Regions from separate parts of the Pseudolysinimonas kribbensis genome, predicted to be linked through region 1. Evidence: predicted binding sites of a transcription regulator. Region 1 holds the regulator's gene; the other holds the start of a gene.
What was found. Region 1 encodes HspR, which represses chaperone genes until heat shock. Its sites were predicted from a motif close to AAGTTGAGTCNNNNNGACTCAACTT; they were not measured.

Region 1 (8,266 bases):
AGGAGGGGTCGGAGGCGTTCGTCACGTACTACTACAAGAACATGAAGGAGCTGTGGACCGAGAACACCGGTATCGGTCTGCCGCCCCTCAAGTCGATCGCGGACACCGACGAGTTCAAGTCGAACGCGAACAACGTGAAGATCCTCAACGACTGGAACCCCATCTTCAAGACGTGGGCGGCTCCGGGCGGCAACGGCCTCTTCGCCAACATCGCCAACACGGTGGACGGCACGCAGCCGATGCTCAACTTCACGCAGGCCATCCTGGGCGGCAAGACCGACGCCAAGTCGGCTCTGACCACGCTCCAGAGCGGCATCGAAGGGCTGATGAAGTAGTCCGACCTGCGACAGGTTCGCGATCGGGCTCCGCGGCCCCGGGGGTATCCTCGGGGCCGCGGGCTTCACCGACGAGGAGTAATGCAATGACGCACGTGACCCAGCCCATCGCCGCCGAGAGGCGGCCCCATGTCGACTGAGACGATCACGCGGGGCATCGGGCGGGCCCGCCGCGGTGTCGGCAACGGCGGAGCGGGCCGGCCCGTCCAGTTCAAGCCGAGCAACTCGAACCGGATGCCGGGGCACCGTTCGCGCTCGACGACGTTGCTGCTGTTCGCCCTCCCCTCGCTCATCCTGCTCGTCCTCCTCAACGTCTACCCCGTCGGCTACGCCGGCGTGCAGTCCGCCCGCAACGGCGACCTGCTCTCCGCCGGCGACTTCGTCGGCGGGCAGAACTACCTCACGGTGCTGCAGCAGCCGGTGTTCTGGCACGCCGCCCTGTTCACGCTGATCTTCACCCTCGTCGGGGTGTTCGGATCGTGGGCCATCGGCCTGGCCCTCGCGCTGCTGCTGCGCACCAGGATCCCCGCCAACGGACTGTTCCGGGTGCTGCTGCTCCTGCCGTGGGTCGTTCCGATCGTGGTCTCCGCGACCGCCTGGAACTGGCTCGTGGCGACGCCGCAGTCGCCGCTTCCGGTCATCGCGAACTTCTTCGGCCTCGGCAACCCGCTGTTCCTCGCCGATCCGACGCTCGCGCAGATCCTGGTCTGCGTCTACAAGGTCTGGATCAGCTTCCCGTTCATGATGATGATGATGACGTCGGCGCTCGCCTCGGTCGACACCAACGTCTACGAGGCGTCGAAGGTCGACGGCGCCGGCCCGTGGCAGACCTTCCGTCTGATCACGCTGCCGATGATCTCGCGCACGACGTACATCTCGTGGATCCTCATGACGATCTTCTGCGTCAACGACTTCCCGACGATCTTCCTGCTGACCGGAGGCGGCCCCGTGCAGTCGACGCAGACGCTCGTCGTCATGGCGTACGTCACGGTCTTCCAGAACTACCAGACCGGTCCGGGTGTCGCGATCGCGTTCCTCATGACCCTGGTCCTCGTGATCATCTCGGTGGTCCTGTACCGCCAGATCCGGAAGGTGAACATCGAATGACTACCCCTGACGTCTCCCTGACCGGCAGGCTCGAGGTCGGAGTCAACACGCGCGCGCGCAAGCCGATGGTCCCGGGGGCCCGCGGCAAGTGGGGCCGGTTCATCGGCATCATCGTCATCACGGGCATCGTGCTGATCCCGATCGTCGCGGTCGTGGTGCTCTCGCTGACCCCGTCGCTCGGGTCTTCGGCGACCGGCTTCACGACCGAGAACTACGCGAAGGCGTTCACCGAGACGGGCGTGCTCACCTGGCTGACCAACAGCCTCACGGTGACCCTCGCGACCGTCGTCGTGGCCGTCGTGGTGGCGGCGCCGGCCGGCTACGTGCTCTCCCGCGGCCGCAACCGCTTCGTGTCGGGGTACTCGCTCGTGCTGTTCATCGTGCAGTCCCTGCCGGTGGTCACCGCGGTGATCCCGCTGTTCATCCTGTTCGCCCAGTTCGGGCTCGTCGACAACCTGTTCGGCGTCACGATCGTCTACGTCGGCAGCACCCTCTCGGTGGCGACCTGGATGATGGCCGCCTACTTCGACTCGATCCCGATCACGCTCGAGGAGGCCGCCTGGATGGACGGCACGAGCGTGCTGGGCAGCTTCACGCGGATCGTCCTGCGCAACTCGCTACCCGGCATCCTGTCGACGGCGATCTTCTGCTTCCTGCTCGCCTGGAACGACTACCTCATCGCATCGGTGTTCCTGAAGTCGGACACCGTGAAGACCCTGCCGGTCGGGCTCCAGAGCTTCTTCCAGCAGAACCAGGCCAACTGGGGCCTCGTCATGACCGTGGCGGTCGTGATGATGATCCCGCCCGTGCTGATCTTCGCGCTGCTCAACCGCTACTTCAGCGTCGGCGGCATCGGCGGCTCGCTCGCCGGAAGGTGAGCGAGCGCACCCTGCGCGCGGCCGTCGACCGGGTCATCCCGGCCGACGGCTGGCGCGCCGGCTGGGCAGGCGGAGTCGGCGCCTACCTGGAGTCGGCCGGCCCGGAGCTCGACTGGGCGCGTCCGTTGCTCTCGGCCCTCGCCGCGCGCCTGGGCCCCGGGTTCGCCGAACTCGATGAGGCCGATCAGGATGCCGCCCTCGCGGCCGCCGCGCAGCATCCGGAGGGCGCGATCGAGTTCCGGGCGCTCCAGCGGGTCTGCTGGGAGGGCTTCTACGCATCGTCGGGCGGCCGGGACCCGGAGGGCCTGCGCATGGTGGGCTTCCACGATGTGCCGGCGGGCGTCACGCCGATCGACGCCCCGGCTCCGCGCACCGTCGACTCCCGCCGCGTCCGGCGCCGCTACGACGCGATCGTCATCGGCTCGGGCCCCGGCGGCGGTGCCGTCGCGCGCTCCCTGACCGCCGCGGGCAAGCACGTGCTGCTCCTGGAGCGCGCGGCGTGGAAGCCGAACTCGGAGCTGCGCGGCGACCACCTCCACGACAAGCGCAACGCGGTGTACCGGCCGTCGGCGGGTCCCGGGGCCGGGCATCCCCGCATCCACGTCGATGACGACGGTGGCGAGACGGTCATCGACGGTGACGGCGATGCGGCCCGCTACGGCCTCAACGCGATGCTGCCCGGCGGCGGCACCCGGATCTGGCAGGGCATGGCCTGGAGATTCCTGCCCGAGGACTTCCGCATGGCCAGCGAGTACGGCAATCCGGCGGGCGCGAGTCTCGCCGACTGGCCGGTCGGCTACGACGAGCTGGAGCCGTACTACTCCCAGGCGGAGCAGGAGCTCGGCGTCGCCGGCTCCGAGGGCGCGCTGACCGCCCGGACGCGTCGCAGCACCCGCTACCCGATGCCCGCGATGGGCACCGAGCGGTCGCGCGAGGTGCTCGGCGCGGGCGCCGCGGCGCTCGGCTGGGGATGGGGACCGATCCCGCTCGCGATCAACAGCGTGCCCCGCAACGGGCGGGCCGCCTGCGTGCGGTGCCCGCAGTGCGTCGGGCACGCCTGCCCGGTGGATGCCAAGAACGGCGCCCACAACACCTTCATCCCCCTCGCGCTGGCGACCGGTCGGTGCGAGCTGCTGCTCGACGCGGAGGCGGTGCGCGTCGAGGACGGCGAGTCGACCGCGACGGTGCGCGTGATGGCCGACGCGTCGACGCCGACGCCGCGGGAGCTCGTCGTCGAGGCCGACGTCGTGATCGTGTCGGCGGGCGCCGTCGAGACCCCCCGGCTGCTGATGGCGAGCGGGCTCGGCAACGACCACCTCGGCCGCTACCTGCACGACCACCGCTTCACGACCGTGCTCGGTGTGATCGACCCGCCCGCCAAGACCTGGATCGGGCCGGGCCACTCCGTCGCGACGCTCGAGCACGTGCACGCGGACACCATCCCGTGGGGCGGCGGGGTGCTGGTCGATCTCATGACGCTGCTGCCGCTCACGATGGCGTCCGACCCGCCCACCGACGGGGTGCCGGGCTGGGGCCTGGAGCACAAGCGGTGGATGCGCGAGGGGCGCCGCAACGTGTTCGGTGTGTTCGGGATGGGCCAGGAGGTACCGCTCGCGACCTCGCGCGTCACGCTCGCCGAATCGGCGCGGGACCGCTGGGGCGCACCCGGAGCTCGTCTGCGCAAGGACACCCATCCCGCATCGCTCGAGATCGAGGCCGGAATGGCGCGCGAGTCGATCACCTGGCTGGAGGCGTCGGGCGCGACCGAGGTCGCGCGACGCATGCAGCGCAGGACGGCGACGGCATCCGCGGCGGGAGAGCACTCCTCCGGCACCGCTCGGATGGGCGAGGATCCGGCGCACGCGGCGACGGGAGCCGACGGCCGCCTGCACGGCGCGCGACGGGTCTACGTCGCCGACGCCTCGCTGCACCCGACGAACGGTTCGGTGAACCCGACGCTCACGATCGTCGCGAACTGCCTGCGCGTCGCCGACCGGATCCTCGCCGACTGGCCCTGACGGAGCGGGTCGAGTAACCGGCGACAAGGCGTCAGAACGGGCGCCAGACCACCACCTCGTTCTGCTTCGGCACGCGCTCACCGGCGCGCAGCCGGAGCACGTCTCCGGACTCCCGCGCCGCGAAGACCCGCCGGCCGGGCCGGTTCAGCAGCTCGTCGGCGAGCGCCGTCTCGAGCTCGCGCACCCGCGATTGCAGTGCCGCGACCTGGTTCTCGAGGTCGAGGATGCGCCGGATGCCCTCCAGGTTCAGCCCCTCCGCGCTCAGCCGCGCGATCTCCCGCAGCTGCACCACGTCGCGCATGCTGTAGCGGCGCGACTGGCCCGCCGTGCGCCGCGGCGACACGAGACCCAGCCGGTCGTACTGCCGCAGCGTCTGCGGATGCATGTTGCTGAGCTCGGCCGCGATCGCGATCGCGAAGAGCGGGGAGTTCTCGTCGACATCGGCCATGGGTCGCTCCCGCCTAGCTCGCCCGGGCCTTCGCGAGCAGGTCGTCGCGCGGGTTCTCGGTCGGGAGCGTCTCGACGAACTCCTCGAGCTTGCGCTGCGCCTCGGCCGAGAGGTGGCTCGGCACGGCGATCTCGACCGTCGCGAGCAGGTCGCCCTGCCCCTTCGCGGTCGTGACGCCCTTGCCCTTCACGCGCAGCACGCGGCCGCTCGGGGTGCCGGGCGCGATCCGCAGCTTGACCGGCTCCCCGTCGAACGTCGGCACCTCGATCGTCGCGCCGAGCGCCGCCTCGGCGAAGGTCACGGGCACGTCGAGGCGCAGGTTGAGCCCGTCGCGCTCGAAGACCGGATGCTTGCGCACCTTGACCGTGAGGATCAGGTCGCCCGGCTGGCCGCCATCCGGGCTCGGCAGTCCCTTCCCCTTGAGCTTGATCTTCTGCCCGTCGGCGACGCCGGCAGGGATCTTCACCGTCGTCTCGCGCCCGGACTGCATGGTGAGCTTGACGGTCTCGCCGCGGATCGCGGTCACGAAGTCCAGGGTCGTATCGGCGGTCGCGTCGGCCCCCCGGCTCGGGCCGCCGTAGCCGCGGAAGCCGCCCGTCGACTGGCCGAACCGGCCGCCGCCGAACATCCCGCCCAGGATGTCGTCGAAGTCGGCCTGCTGGTAGGCGGTGCGGCGGCCGCCGCCCTGCCCGAACATCCCGCCGAAGACATCCTCGAAGCCGCCCGCGCCGGCGCCGCCCGCGGTGAACCGGGCGCCCGACCCCATGGCCCGCACCTGGTCGTACTCGGCCCGCTGCTCCTTGTCGGAGAGCACCGAGTACGCCTCGCTGATCTCCTTGAAGCGCGACTCGGCGGCCGCATCCCCCTGATTGGAATCGGGGTGGTACTGCCGCGCGAGCTTGCGGTACACCTTCTTCAGCTCCGCGTCCGACACGTCCTTCTTGACGCCGAGAACGGCGTAGAAGTCCTTGTCGAACCAGTCCTGACTGGCCACGTGCTTCCTTACTCGGGAACGCTGACGGCGACCTTGGCCGGGCGGATCAGCCGGTCGCCGAGGGCGTAGCCGACCTCGATGACGTCGGCGATCGTCTGGCTGGTCGCGTCGGGGCTCGGCAGCTGCACGAGTGCCTCGTGGAACTTCGGGTCGAAGGGCTCGCCCTTCTCACCGACCCGGGTCAGGCCGTACCTCTCGAAGCCGCCGCGGAGCTTCGACGCGATGAGCGCGAGGGGGCTGCCCTCGGTCAGGTCGCCGTGCGCGTCGGCGCGGTCGAGGTCGTCGATCACCGGCAGCAGTGTGCGGATCACCTCGGCGATGACCGCGTCGCGATTCGCCTGACGGTCGCGTTCGACGCGGGTGCGGAAGTTCTTCAGCTCCGCCTCCGCGCGGGCCGCGCGCTCGCGGTACTCGCCCACGAGGTCGCGCTCGGCCTCGGCGAGCAGCGCCAGGTCGTCGTCGCTCAGCTCGACATCCGCGTCCTCGGCCTGGACCAGGTCCTCCGCCGACTCCACGTCGGCGGGGGACCCGTCCTCGGCCTGCGGCTCACGGACGTCGCCCGTCTCGGGGTCCACCCTCCGCTTGTCGCGGAAGCGGGGCTCCTTCTCGTGCTCGTCCTTGTCGGCCATCTACTTCTTCGGCTCCTCGTCGTCGACGATCTCGGCGTCGACCACGTCCTCGTCGTTCGACGACGCCTCCGGCTCGGCGGTCTCGCCGGCCCCGGCCTCCGCGGCCTGGCCGCTCTGGTAGATCGCCTCGCCCAGCTTGGTCTGCGACGTGTTGAGCTTGTCGAACGCGGTCTTCACGGCCGCGTCGTCCTCGCCCTGCAGCGCCGTCTTGAGCGCGTCGACGTCGGCCTGCACCTCGGTCTTCACGTCATCCGGCAGCTTGTCGTCGTTGTCCTTGATGAGCTTGTCGATCGAGTACGCGAGCTGCTCGGCGTTGTTGCGCACCTCGGCGCTCTCGCGCCGTGCCTTGTCCTCCGCCGCGTGCTCCTCGGCCTCGCGCACCATGCGCTCGATGTCCTCCTTGGGGAGGGACGAGCCGCCGGTGATCTTGATGGACTGCTCCTTGCCGGTGCCCTTGTCCTTCGCGGAGACCTCCACGATGCCGTTGGCGTCGATGTCGAAGGTCACCTCGACCTGGGGCACGCCGCGCGGCGCCGGCGCGATGCCGGTGAGCTCGAACGTGCCGAGCGCCTTGTTGTCGCGCGTGAAGTCGCGCTCGCCCTGGAAGACCTGGATGGCGACCGACGGCTGGTTGTCATCGGCGGTCGTGAAGGTCTCGCTGCGCTTGGTCGGGATGGCCGTGTTGCGCTCGATGAGCTTGGTCATGATCCCGCCCTTGGTCTCGATGCCGAGGCTCAGCGGGGTCACGTCGATCAGGAGGACGTCCTTGCGCTCGCCCTTCAGCACGCCGGCCTGGAGGGCGGCGCCGACGGCGACCACCTCATCCGGGTTGACGCCCTTGTTGGGCTCCTTGCCGTCGGTCTCCTTCTTGACCAGCTCGCTGACCGCGGGCATGCGGGTGGAGCCGCCGACGAGCACGACGTGCGCGATGTCGGCCACCTTGATGCCGGCCTCCTTGATGACGTCCTGGAACGGCTTCTTGGTGCGGTCCAGGAGGTCGGAGGTCATCTGCTCGAACTGGGCGCGGGTCAGGGTCTCGTCGAGGTTGGCCGGGCCGTTCTCGGTGAGCGACAGGTAGGGCAGCTGGATGCTCGCCGACATGCTCGACGAGAGCTCCTTCTTCGCCTGCTCCGCGGCCTCCTTGAGGCGCTGCAGGGCGATCTTGTCCTTCGAGACGTCGACGCCCGTGGTCTCCTTGAACTTCTTGATGAGCCACTCGACGACCCGCTGGTCCCAGTCGTCGCCGCCGAGGCGGTTGTCGCCCGCGGTCGAGCGCACCTGAATGGTCGAGAAGTCGTCGTCCTTGCCCACCTCGAGCAGCGAGACGTCGAACGTGCCGCCGCCGAGGTCGAAGACGAGGATGAGCTCGTCCTCCTTGCCCTTGTCGAGGCCGTAGGCGAGCGCCGCCGCGGTGGGCTCGTTGATGATGCGGAGCACGTTGAGGCCCGCGATCTCGCCGGCCTCCTTGGTGGCCTGGCGCTCGGCGTCGTTGAAGTAGGCCGGCACGGTGATGACCGCGTCGGTCACGTCCTCGCCGAGGTACTGCTCGGCGTCCCGCTTGAGCTTCTGCAGGATGCGCGCCGAGATCTCCTGCGGCGTGTACTTCTTGCCGTCGACCTCCGCCTTCCAGTCCGTGCCCATGTGGCGCTTGACCGAGGCGATGGTGCGGTCGACGTTGGTGACGGCCTGGCGCTTCGCGGTCTCGCCGACGAGCACCTCGCCGTCCTTCGTGAAGGCCACCACCGACGGCGTCGTGCGGAATCCCTCCGCGTTCGCGATGACGGTCGGCTCGCCGCCCTCGAGGACGGAGACGACCGAGTTGGTGGTGCCGAGGTCGATACCGACGGCTCGTGCCAT
Region 2 (8,266 bases), on a different contig from region 1:
CGCCGTCGAGGCCATCAAGAAGCAGGCGGCGGGGTCCTGAGCGCGCTCGTCGATCCGCTTCCGTACGCCTGGTCGTTCGACGCGATCGGGGCGCCGTGGCGCATCGACACGGAACGGGAGCTGACGACGGCCGAGCGCGCGGTGGTCGCCGAGCGCATCGAGCGCTACGACCGCGACTGGTCGCGTTTCCGCGACGACTCGCTCGTGACGCGCATCGCGCGTGAGCCCGGCTCCTACGAGCTGCCCCCGGAGGCGGCGCCGCTGCTGGCCCTCTACCGCGAGCTGTACGAGGCGACCGGAGGGCGCGTCTCGCCGCTCGTCGGCCGCGCACTCGAGGCTCTCGGCTACGACGGGCAGTACCGGCTGACACCCGCGGCGGATCGCATGCCGGTTCCGGCATGGGATGCCGCGATCGCCTGGGACGGACGCCGCCTCGACGCCCCCGCGGGCGCGCTCCTCGACGTCGGCGCGGCCGGCAAGGGTCAGCTCGTCGACCTCGTGGGCGAGGCGCTCGACGACCTCGGCCATGGGCGCTGGGTCGTGGATGCGAGCGGCGATCTGCGCCCCCGCGGCGTGCCGATGCGGGTCGCGCTCGAGCATCCCGCCGATCCGTCGAAGGCCATCGGCGTCGTCGAGACGACGGACCGGGCCATCGCGGCGAGCGCGACCACCCGCCGCGCATGGGGCGACGGCCTGCACCACGTGCTCGACGCGGTGACCGGCGAGCCGACGCGAGGCGTCGTCGCGACCTGGGCGATGGCGGGCTCCGCGATGGTCGCCGACGGCATCGCCACGTCCCTGTTCTTCGACGTCGATCCGAACCTGCTGCACCGCCACGGCGTGGAGTACGTGAGGATGTTCGCTGACGGGCGCGTGGAGCGCTCCCCCGACCTTCCCGGAGAGGTCTTCGCATGATCGCCTGGCTCGACCGCGTGCTCGGACGCGTCACCATGTACGGCCTCGTCATCATCTCGCTCAGCGTGCTGGGCGTCGCGGCGCTCGTACTGACCTTCGTGCCCGAGGCCGTGTCGTTCTCCCCCCTGGCGCTGCTGGCCAGCGCGACCGTGCTGCTGGTCGTCTCGTACCTGACGAACGGGATCGCGGGGCTGATCTTCCGCACCCGGCCGCAGCTGAGCTCCACGATCATCACGGCGCTCCTGCTGCTGTTCATCTTCACGCCGTCGATCGACGTGCTGCCGCTGCTCGGGCTCGCGCTGGCCGCGTTCGTGGCCGTGGCCACGAAGTACCTGCTCGCGTGGCGCGGGCGGCACATCTTCAACCCGGCGGCCGCGGCGGCCTTCATCGTCGGATTCCCGGGTCTGCCGTTCGGCTTCGCGACCTGGTGGGTGGCCACGCCGCCCCTCGTGCCGATCGCGGCGATCGGCGCCCTGCTCATCCTGTTCCGCACCCGCCGTCTGTGGCTCGGACTGGTCTTCGTCGGCACCGTCGTCGTCGTGTGGCAGGTGCGCGGGCTGCTGAGCGCCACCGGCCCGCTCGACGTGCTGAGCCTGTCGTTGCTGTCGCTGCCGACGGTGTTCTTCACCGGGTTCATGCTGAGCGAGCCGCTCACCCTGCCGCCGCGACGCTGGCAGCAGCTGGCCGAGGCGGCGCTCGTCGGCCTCATCTCGAGCGTGGGGTTCGCGCTCGGCCCGCTCTACAGCTCGCCGCAGCTCGCGCTGCTGATCGGCAACCTGCTCGCCTTCCTCGTCGGGCAGCGGCGCGGCATCCGGCTGCAGTTCGAGGGCCGGCGCCAGCTCACGCCGACCAGCTGGGACTTCGCCTTCCGGCCGGCCGCGCCCGTGCGCTTCCGCCCTGGTCAGTACATGGAGCTCACACTCCCGCACAGCGGCACCGACGCCCGCGGGTGGCGGCGGGTCTTCAGCATCGCCACCGCGCCCGCGACCGGCGGCGTGCGGTTCGGGGTGCGGCTGCCCGACAAGCCGTCGAGCTTCAAGACCGCGCTCATGGCGCTCGAACCGGGCACCCCGGTCACGGCGACCTCGGTCAGCGGCGACTTCACGCTGCCGGCCGACCCGGCGCAGAAGCTCCTGCTCGTCGCGGGCGGCATCGGCGTCACGCCGTTCGTCGGACAGCTGCAGCAAGCCGCCGGCGAGCCGCAGCCGCGGGATGTCGTGCTGGTCTACGCCGTCTCGTCGGCGACCGAGCTCGCGTACGCTGCCGAGCTCGAGGCCGCCGGCGTGCGCGTCGTCGTGGTCTGCCCCGATCGCCCGCTCGTGCTGCCGGAGCACTGGTCGTGGGTGCAGGGCGATGCGCTCAGCGCGGGCATCGTCCACGACAACGTGCCGGATGCCCGCGACCGCATCGCCTACGTCTCCGGTGCGCCGGCGGCGGTCTCCGCCCTCAAGCGCGCGCTGCGCGGCACGGGCGTGCGCCGGGTGCGCACCGACACCTTCATCGGCTACTGAGCGCGGCGTCGTCGCGACGTCCCCTCCCATCGCCCCGCGGCGTCCCGCGTCGCCCCGTCGCCACGCCTCGTCGCGGCCTCCGGTGCGACGTCCCTGCCCATGCGGGCTGGCGCCCCCGGCGTCGCCCGCGTCGCCCCGCCCGCCCCGCGTCGCCCCGCCCGCCCCGCCCGTCAAAGGTTCAGGATGACGCCGGCGCGGCGCGAGGTCCCGGGCCACGGCGCGCGACCGCATCCTGAACTTTCGACGAAGCGGGAGGCGACGAAGCCGGAGGCGACGAAGCGGGAGGTCGCGCCGCGGGTCAGCGGTGCGCGGCCGGATCAGTGGCCCTGGGTCACCACGAGGTGCGACGGCGTCATCGTCATCCGGTCGGAGATCACCCCGACGAGTCCGAGGTGCACGCCGAGCAGGGTCTGCGGCAGCTCGTCGCCCGGCAGCGGGGTGTCCGCGCCGAGCGTGAGGCCGAGTCCGCCCGGCAGCGTCGCGGTCGCCGAGTCGATGTAGGCCGAGACGTGTCCGCTCAGCACCATCTGCCGCGAGGTCGTCACGCCGCTGTCGCCGCCCGCGGTCTTGCGCACGTCGAGCACGAAGTCGTTGATCGTCACGCTCGACGCCTGCAGCCGGATGACGGTGGTACGCGACCCGTCCTTGAGCGGCACGGTCACGAGCGATACGACCGGGATGCTGCCGAACGAGATCGACGATCCCCCGAGCTGCGCCGCCGGCAGCGTGAACGTCATGCTGTCGTCGGGCGAGGCGACCAGCGGGACCGGCGGCAGACCGCCGGCATTGTCCTGCGGGTCGCTCGACGAACCGCCGCCGAGCAGCCCGCCGAGTCCCCCGCCGCCCGATCCCGTGCCGGTTCCGGTACCCCCACCGCTGGTGGGCGACGGCGACGGGCTCGGCGACGACGGCGTGCAGATGATGCCGAGCAGGCACCCCTCCGCCGCCCCCGGCGCGCGCGCCGCCCCGATCGAGGCGATCGAGGCCACGACGAGCAGCAGAGCCGCTGCCCGGTTGAATCGGCGCCGGCCGGTCAGGACCGGCCCGGCACGAAAGGGCGGGGTTCCCCCGGGGTCCTCTTGGACGAGGAGGCGCCGGCGCCACCGCGCCGCGCCGCGGCGCGGGCCTTGAGCGTGGCGTAGTCGACGGCCTCCGCATGTACGACGCCGGCGTGCCCGGCGCGATGCGCGGGTTCGGGATCGGGCGCAGCGGGGGGCTGCGTCGCGACGTTCTCCGCCGCCGCCACGCCCTCGGCGGAGTCCGCCGCGGACGAGACCCGGGCCCGCCACGCGACGACGATGACGCCGCCGACGGCTCCCAGCAGCATCCCGAGCAGGAATCCGCCGAGGTTGACCCCGACGAGCGAGTAGACAGCGAGCACGAGCGCGAAGATGCCGTAGAAGAGATGCTGCGCGGGCGTCACGATCGCCAGAACACCGAGCAGTACCAGGAGCGCCGGGATCACCGTCGCCTGGAACCCCTCGAAGCCCATCGAGATGTGGATGTTGCCGAGGTCGAGCTGGCCGGAGAAGAACATCTCGACGCCGGCGAGGGCGAGCAGGATGCCGCCGACGAGCGGGCGCTCCCGTCGCCAGACGCGGAATCCGGTCACGGTGTCGCCTCCGGCGCGGGTCATGCGGATCGCGGTCATGTCATCGTCCTCCCGATCGGCCGATGCCTAGAAGCACTCCTTGCCGTCGGTGGTCACCTGCATGTGCATCCCGTTCAGCGTGAACACGGCGGCCGTGGTCGACCACGAGATCTGCTGGAGGTCGGTGATATGCAGAGCGCTCGAGTCCTGGGCGAAGTCGCCGACGGCGCCCTTGGCCTTGGTCTGCACGGTCGAGGCGTCGACCCCGATGCGCACGTCGTCGAAGCTCGTGTTGCCCTTGAGGTCGGTCATGCCGATCTGCAGGTCGGTCGCCTCGGCGGGCGTTCCGCCGCCGCCGGCCGTGATGATCGCGCCGACCTTGCCGAGCGGGGTGTCGGCCACGACCGACTGGCACAGGTTCGTGAGCTTGGCCTGGCCGATGTTGGCGATCGCGACGGCGTGCTGCTTGCCCGCGGTGTCGGTCGCGACGCCCGCGTACTGCGAGAAGCTCGTGCCGTCGAGCTGCGACGCGGCGATCTTGAACTGGCTGCCGGAGATGGTCATCGACACCGGCACCGCGCCCTGCGCGACGCCGCCGATGACGAGGGTGGACACGATCGCGACGGGCACCGCGGCGAGCAGGATGCGGCCGGCGTACGAGCCCGTGACCTTCTTGAGCTTCATCGATCCTCTTCGATCTCAGCCCAGCCAGTTGTTCGGTTGTGACGTCCGGTTCCGAGCGTACCGGCTATTGACACCCTGTCAATAGGTGGGACAGTGGAGAGGTCATGGTGGAGGAACGACGCACCCGGCTGACCCCCGACGAGCGGCGGGCGCAGCTCGTCGCGCTCGGGGTCGCCGCCCTCGCGCACTCCCCGCTCGAGGACGTCACGATGGAGCTCCTCTCGGAGCAGGCCGGCGTCTCGCGGGCCCTGCTCTTCCACTACTTCGGCTCCAAGCAGGGCATGCACCACGCGATCGTGCTCACCGCGCGCGACAGCATGCTGCGCGCCACCGAGCCGCGGCCGGAGCTGGCGCCGCTGGATCGTCTGCGCGACACGTTGGATCGGGTGGTCGGGTTCGTGCGGGAGCACCCCGCGACCTTCTACTCGCTCGTGCGCGGCGCGGCGAGCGGCTCCCCCGAGGTGCGCGAGCTCGTCGAGGAGGCGCGCAACGCCCAGGCCGAGCGCGCCGTCTCGGTCTTCCTCGAGCTCGGCGAACCCGACAGCCGGCGGCTGCGGATCGCGCTGAGAGCCTGGGTCGCGATGGCCGAGCAGGAGATGGTGGATGCCGCCCTCGCCACCGACCTCCCCGCCGCGGAGATCGTGGGCCTGCTCATCGCGGCGGCCGAGGCGACCGCGGGGGCCGCGTCGCCGATCCGGCACTGACCGCGTCCTGATCGGGCGCTGATCGGGCCCTGATCGGGCCCTGATCGGGCATTCTGCGCTGTTCGCCGTAGGCGCACGGCGCGATCTTGGCACTCCCCCGTGCCGAGTGCTAACTTGTTTCAAAGTTGAGTCATACCGACTCATATCGTTGAGTCTCAGGAGGATTCGATGGCCATGTACTTCGACCCGTTCCAGGCGATCGACCGCGTCGCCGGCCAGCTGCTCGACCAGCGCCACGGCCCGCGGCTGATGCCGATGGACCTCTACCGCGACGGCGACCACTACGTGCTGAACGCCGACCTGCCGGGCGTCGACCCGGGCAGCGTCGACATCGACGTGGACGGTCAGCTGCTCACGATCCGCGCCGAGCGCACCCCCCGCAGCCAGGAGGGCGTGAAGTGGCTCGCCCGCGAGCGCAGCGGCGGCTCGTTCCTGCGGCAGTTCACGCTCGGCCAGGGCGTGGAGACGTCGAACATCTCGGCGTCCTACGAGAACGGCGTGCTGAGCGTCGTCATCCCCATCGCCGAGAAGGCCAAGCCGCGCAAGATCGAGGTCCAGACCTCGACCGCGCAGCTCGCCGACGGCGCGCCGGCCCCCGCGGTGGAGGAGACCCCCGCCGCCTGACCCGGCAGCGAGATCGCGCGAATGCCCCGTTGCAGCACGGCTGCACGGGGCATTCGCGTCACCTCAGCGGGTGCCGGTCGCGACTCGCGCTTCGCGGTCGTGGCGGCGACGGCGCGCGATCACGAACCACGTGATGAGCGCCAGCAGGGCGATCAGCCCGACGAGCAGGAGCCACCACCAGCTGCCTCCCGCGGCGGGAGCGGGCGGCGCGTCGTGCGCGACCGGCAGCACCCGGATGCCGACCTGCATGGTCACGTCGTGACCCTCGGCGTCGACTCCCGACACGATCAGCGTGTGCGCACCGGGCGCCATGCTGTACGGCAGGCGCACGAGCTGGGCGAGCGACCCGTCGTGATCGGTTCGCGTCGCGACGAGCTGCTGCAGGTGCGACATGCCCCACGTCACGACCTCGGAGTCGGGTGCCAGTCCGGACACGTCGATCTGCGTGCTGCCGCCGCGCACGATCTCGATCACGCCATCCGGCCCCGTCGGTGTCCGGTGGCCGTCCTGCCAACCCGAGACCGTCATGCGCAGGCCGTTGCCCGTCGTCAGCACCGTGCGGCCGGCGTGCGTGGAGATCCGCGAGGGGACCGGGTCGCCGCCGGACTGGACCGTGCCGGTGCCCGGGGTCGAGTGGTTCACGCCGCGCAGGCTCGCGGGGATGCCCGCTCCCCCGACCTGGCTGCTCTCGGTGGGCTCGTCGGCGGAGCTCACACGGGGTTCGGCCGGCGTCGGCACGGCTGCCGTCGTCGTCGGGGCGGCGGGGACGACGGGCGCGATGGCGCTGCCGGTCCGGGCGGCCGAGGCGTCGCGGTAACCGCCCCGCACGGCCGTGACCGTGACGGTCGCGCTCGCGCCGGCCGCCAGACCGGAGACCGTCACGCGGTCCCCGGAGCGCGTGACCGAACCGGCGGTCGTGGCGACCCGGTAGCCGCCCAGCGCCGAGTAGTCCGTGATCACGACGACGAATCCACCGTGCGCCGAGATCGCGGCGCCGAGCACCGGGGCGACGCCGAGGGCGATCGCGGTGCCGGCGACGTCCGAGGTCGCGTCGAGTGAGCCCGGCACCGTCGCCGTCAGGTGCACCGTGGTGCCGATACCCGCGCCGAGGCCCGTGACGGTCACCGTCGATCCGCTGAGCGTGGCGGTCCCCGCGTCGGCGGTCGCCGTGTAGCTCGCGGCCGGATCGGCCGTGAACGTGAAGGTGAAGCCGTCGAGAGTGCGGGTGACGGCCCCGATGCCGGGCGCCGTGCCGTTCGGGAACGAGGTGCCGCTCGCCGTCGAGGCCGCGACGGTGTGCCCTGCGGAGGTCGCCGACACGGTCGTCACCGACGTGACCGCCGCGCCGAGGCCGCTGACCGTGACGGTGTCGCCGGAGCGGACCACCGTTCCGCCGTCGGCCTGCACGAAGGAGTAGGTGAGGCCGGGGTCGTAGTCCTCGATCACGAAGCGGTATCCGCCCGCCAGCGGCGTAGCGGCCGAGAGTCCCGGCGCCGTCGTCGGCAGCAGCACGGTCGCACCGGTGGATGCCGTGGCGATCGACGCGCCGGGATCGGTCGCCGTGATGTCCAGGGTCACGGTCACGCCCGCGCCGACGCCCGAGACGACGCCGTGGCCCGTGCCGTCGATCACGACGACCCCCGTCGGCGACAGTCGCGTCTCGTAGACGAGCGCGGCGTCGTAGTTCGCGATCGTGAACGTGAAGCCGTCGGCCGTCGCCGTGACGTCGGCGAAGGCGGGCGCGACGCCCGCGGCGAGCGCGGTGCCCGTCACGGTGGAGACGCCGTCGGTGTAGCCGGCGTGCCGCACGGTCACGGTGACCGTGGCTGCGGCATCCGGTGCGAGTCCGGTGACCGTGATCACGCCCGCGTCGACGGAGGCGGACCCCGTGGTGCTCGCGACGGTGTAGACGCCGTCGGGGTCGAGACCGTCGACGGCCACGGTGAATCCGTCGGCCGTCCGGGACGGGGCGGCGAACAGCGGCGGGATGCCGCTGAGCAGCGCCGCGGCGCGCACGGTCGTGCTCGTCGTGACGTGACCCGGCTCGACCGAGGTGACGGTGACGTCCGCCGTCTCGCCCGGGGTGAGGCCCGTGACCGTCACGACGCCGCCGTCGAGCACGGCCGTGCCGGCGGAGCTCGTGACGGAGTAGACCGCCGACGAGTCGGGCAGGTCGACGTCGAAGACGAAGCCGTCCACGGTCGAGGTCGGGTCGGAGACGGAGGGCGCGGAGCCGG

Region 2: the regulator HspR is predicted to act here: its motif matches at 5,528-5,552, upstream of ABD285_RS00525 (Hsp20/alpha crystallin family protein).

Annotation. Positions count from the first base shown of each region.
Region 1 covers NZ_BAAAQO010000002.1:726,857-735,122, reverse strand. Annotated here, with positions in the region: gene ABD285_RS04290 (ABC transporter substrate-binding protein) at 1-335, shown strand, start outside; gene ABD285_RS04285 (carbohydrate ABC transporter permease) at 465-1,442, shown strand; gene ABD285_RS04280 (carbohydrate ABC transporter permease) at 1,439-2,320, shown strand; gene ABD285_RS04275 (GMC oxidoreductase) at 2,317-4,338, shown strand; gene ABD285_RS04270 (heat shock protein transcriptional repressor HspR) at 4,370-4,786, opposite strand; gene ABD285_RS04265 (DnaJ C-terminal domain-containing protein) at 4,800-5,780, opposite strand; gene ABD285_RS04260 (nucleotide exchange factor GrpE) at 5,789-6,409, opposite strand; gene dnaK (molecular chaperone DnaK) at 6,410-8,266, opposite strand.
Region 2 covers NZ_BAAAQO010000001.1:96,996-105,261, forward strand. Annotated here, with positions in the region: gene ABD285_RS00490 (FMN-binding protein) at 1-40, shown strand, start outside; gene ABD285_RS00495 (FAD:protein FMN transferase) at 103-915, shown strand; gene ABD285_RS00500 (FAD-dependent oxidoreductase) at 912-2,426, shown strand; gene ABD285_RS00505 (hypothetical protein) at 2,744-3,415, opposite strand; gene ABD285_RS00510 (DUF6114 domain-containing protein) at 3,460-4,077, opposite strand; gene ABD285_RS00515 (DUF6230 family protein) at 4,105-4,701, opposite strand; gene ABD285_RS00520 (TetR/AcrR family transcriptional regulator) at 4,806-5,405, shown strand; gene ABD285_RS00525 (Hsp20/alpha crystallin family protein) at 5,574-6,029, shown strand; gene ABD285_RS00530 (fibronectin type III domain-containing protein) at 6,093-8,266, opposite strand, start outside.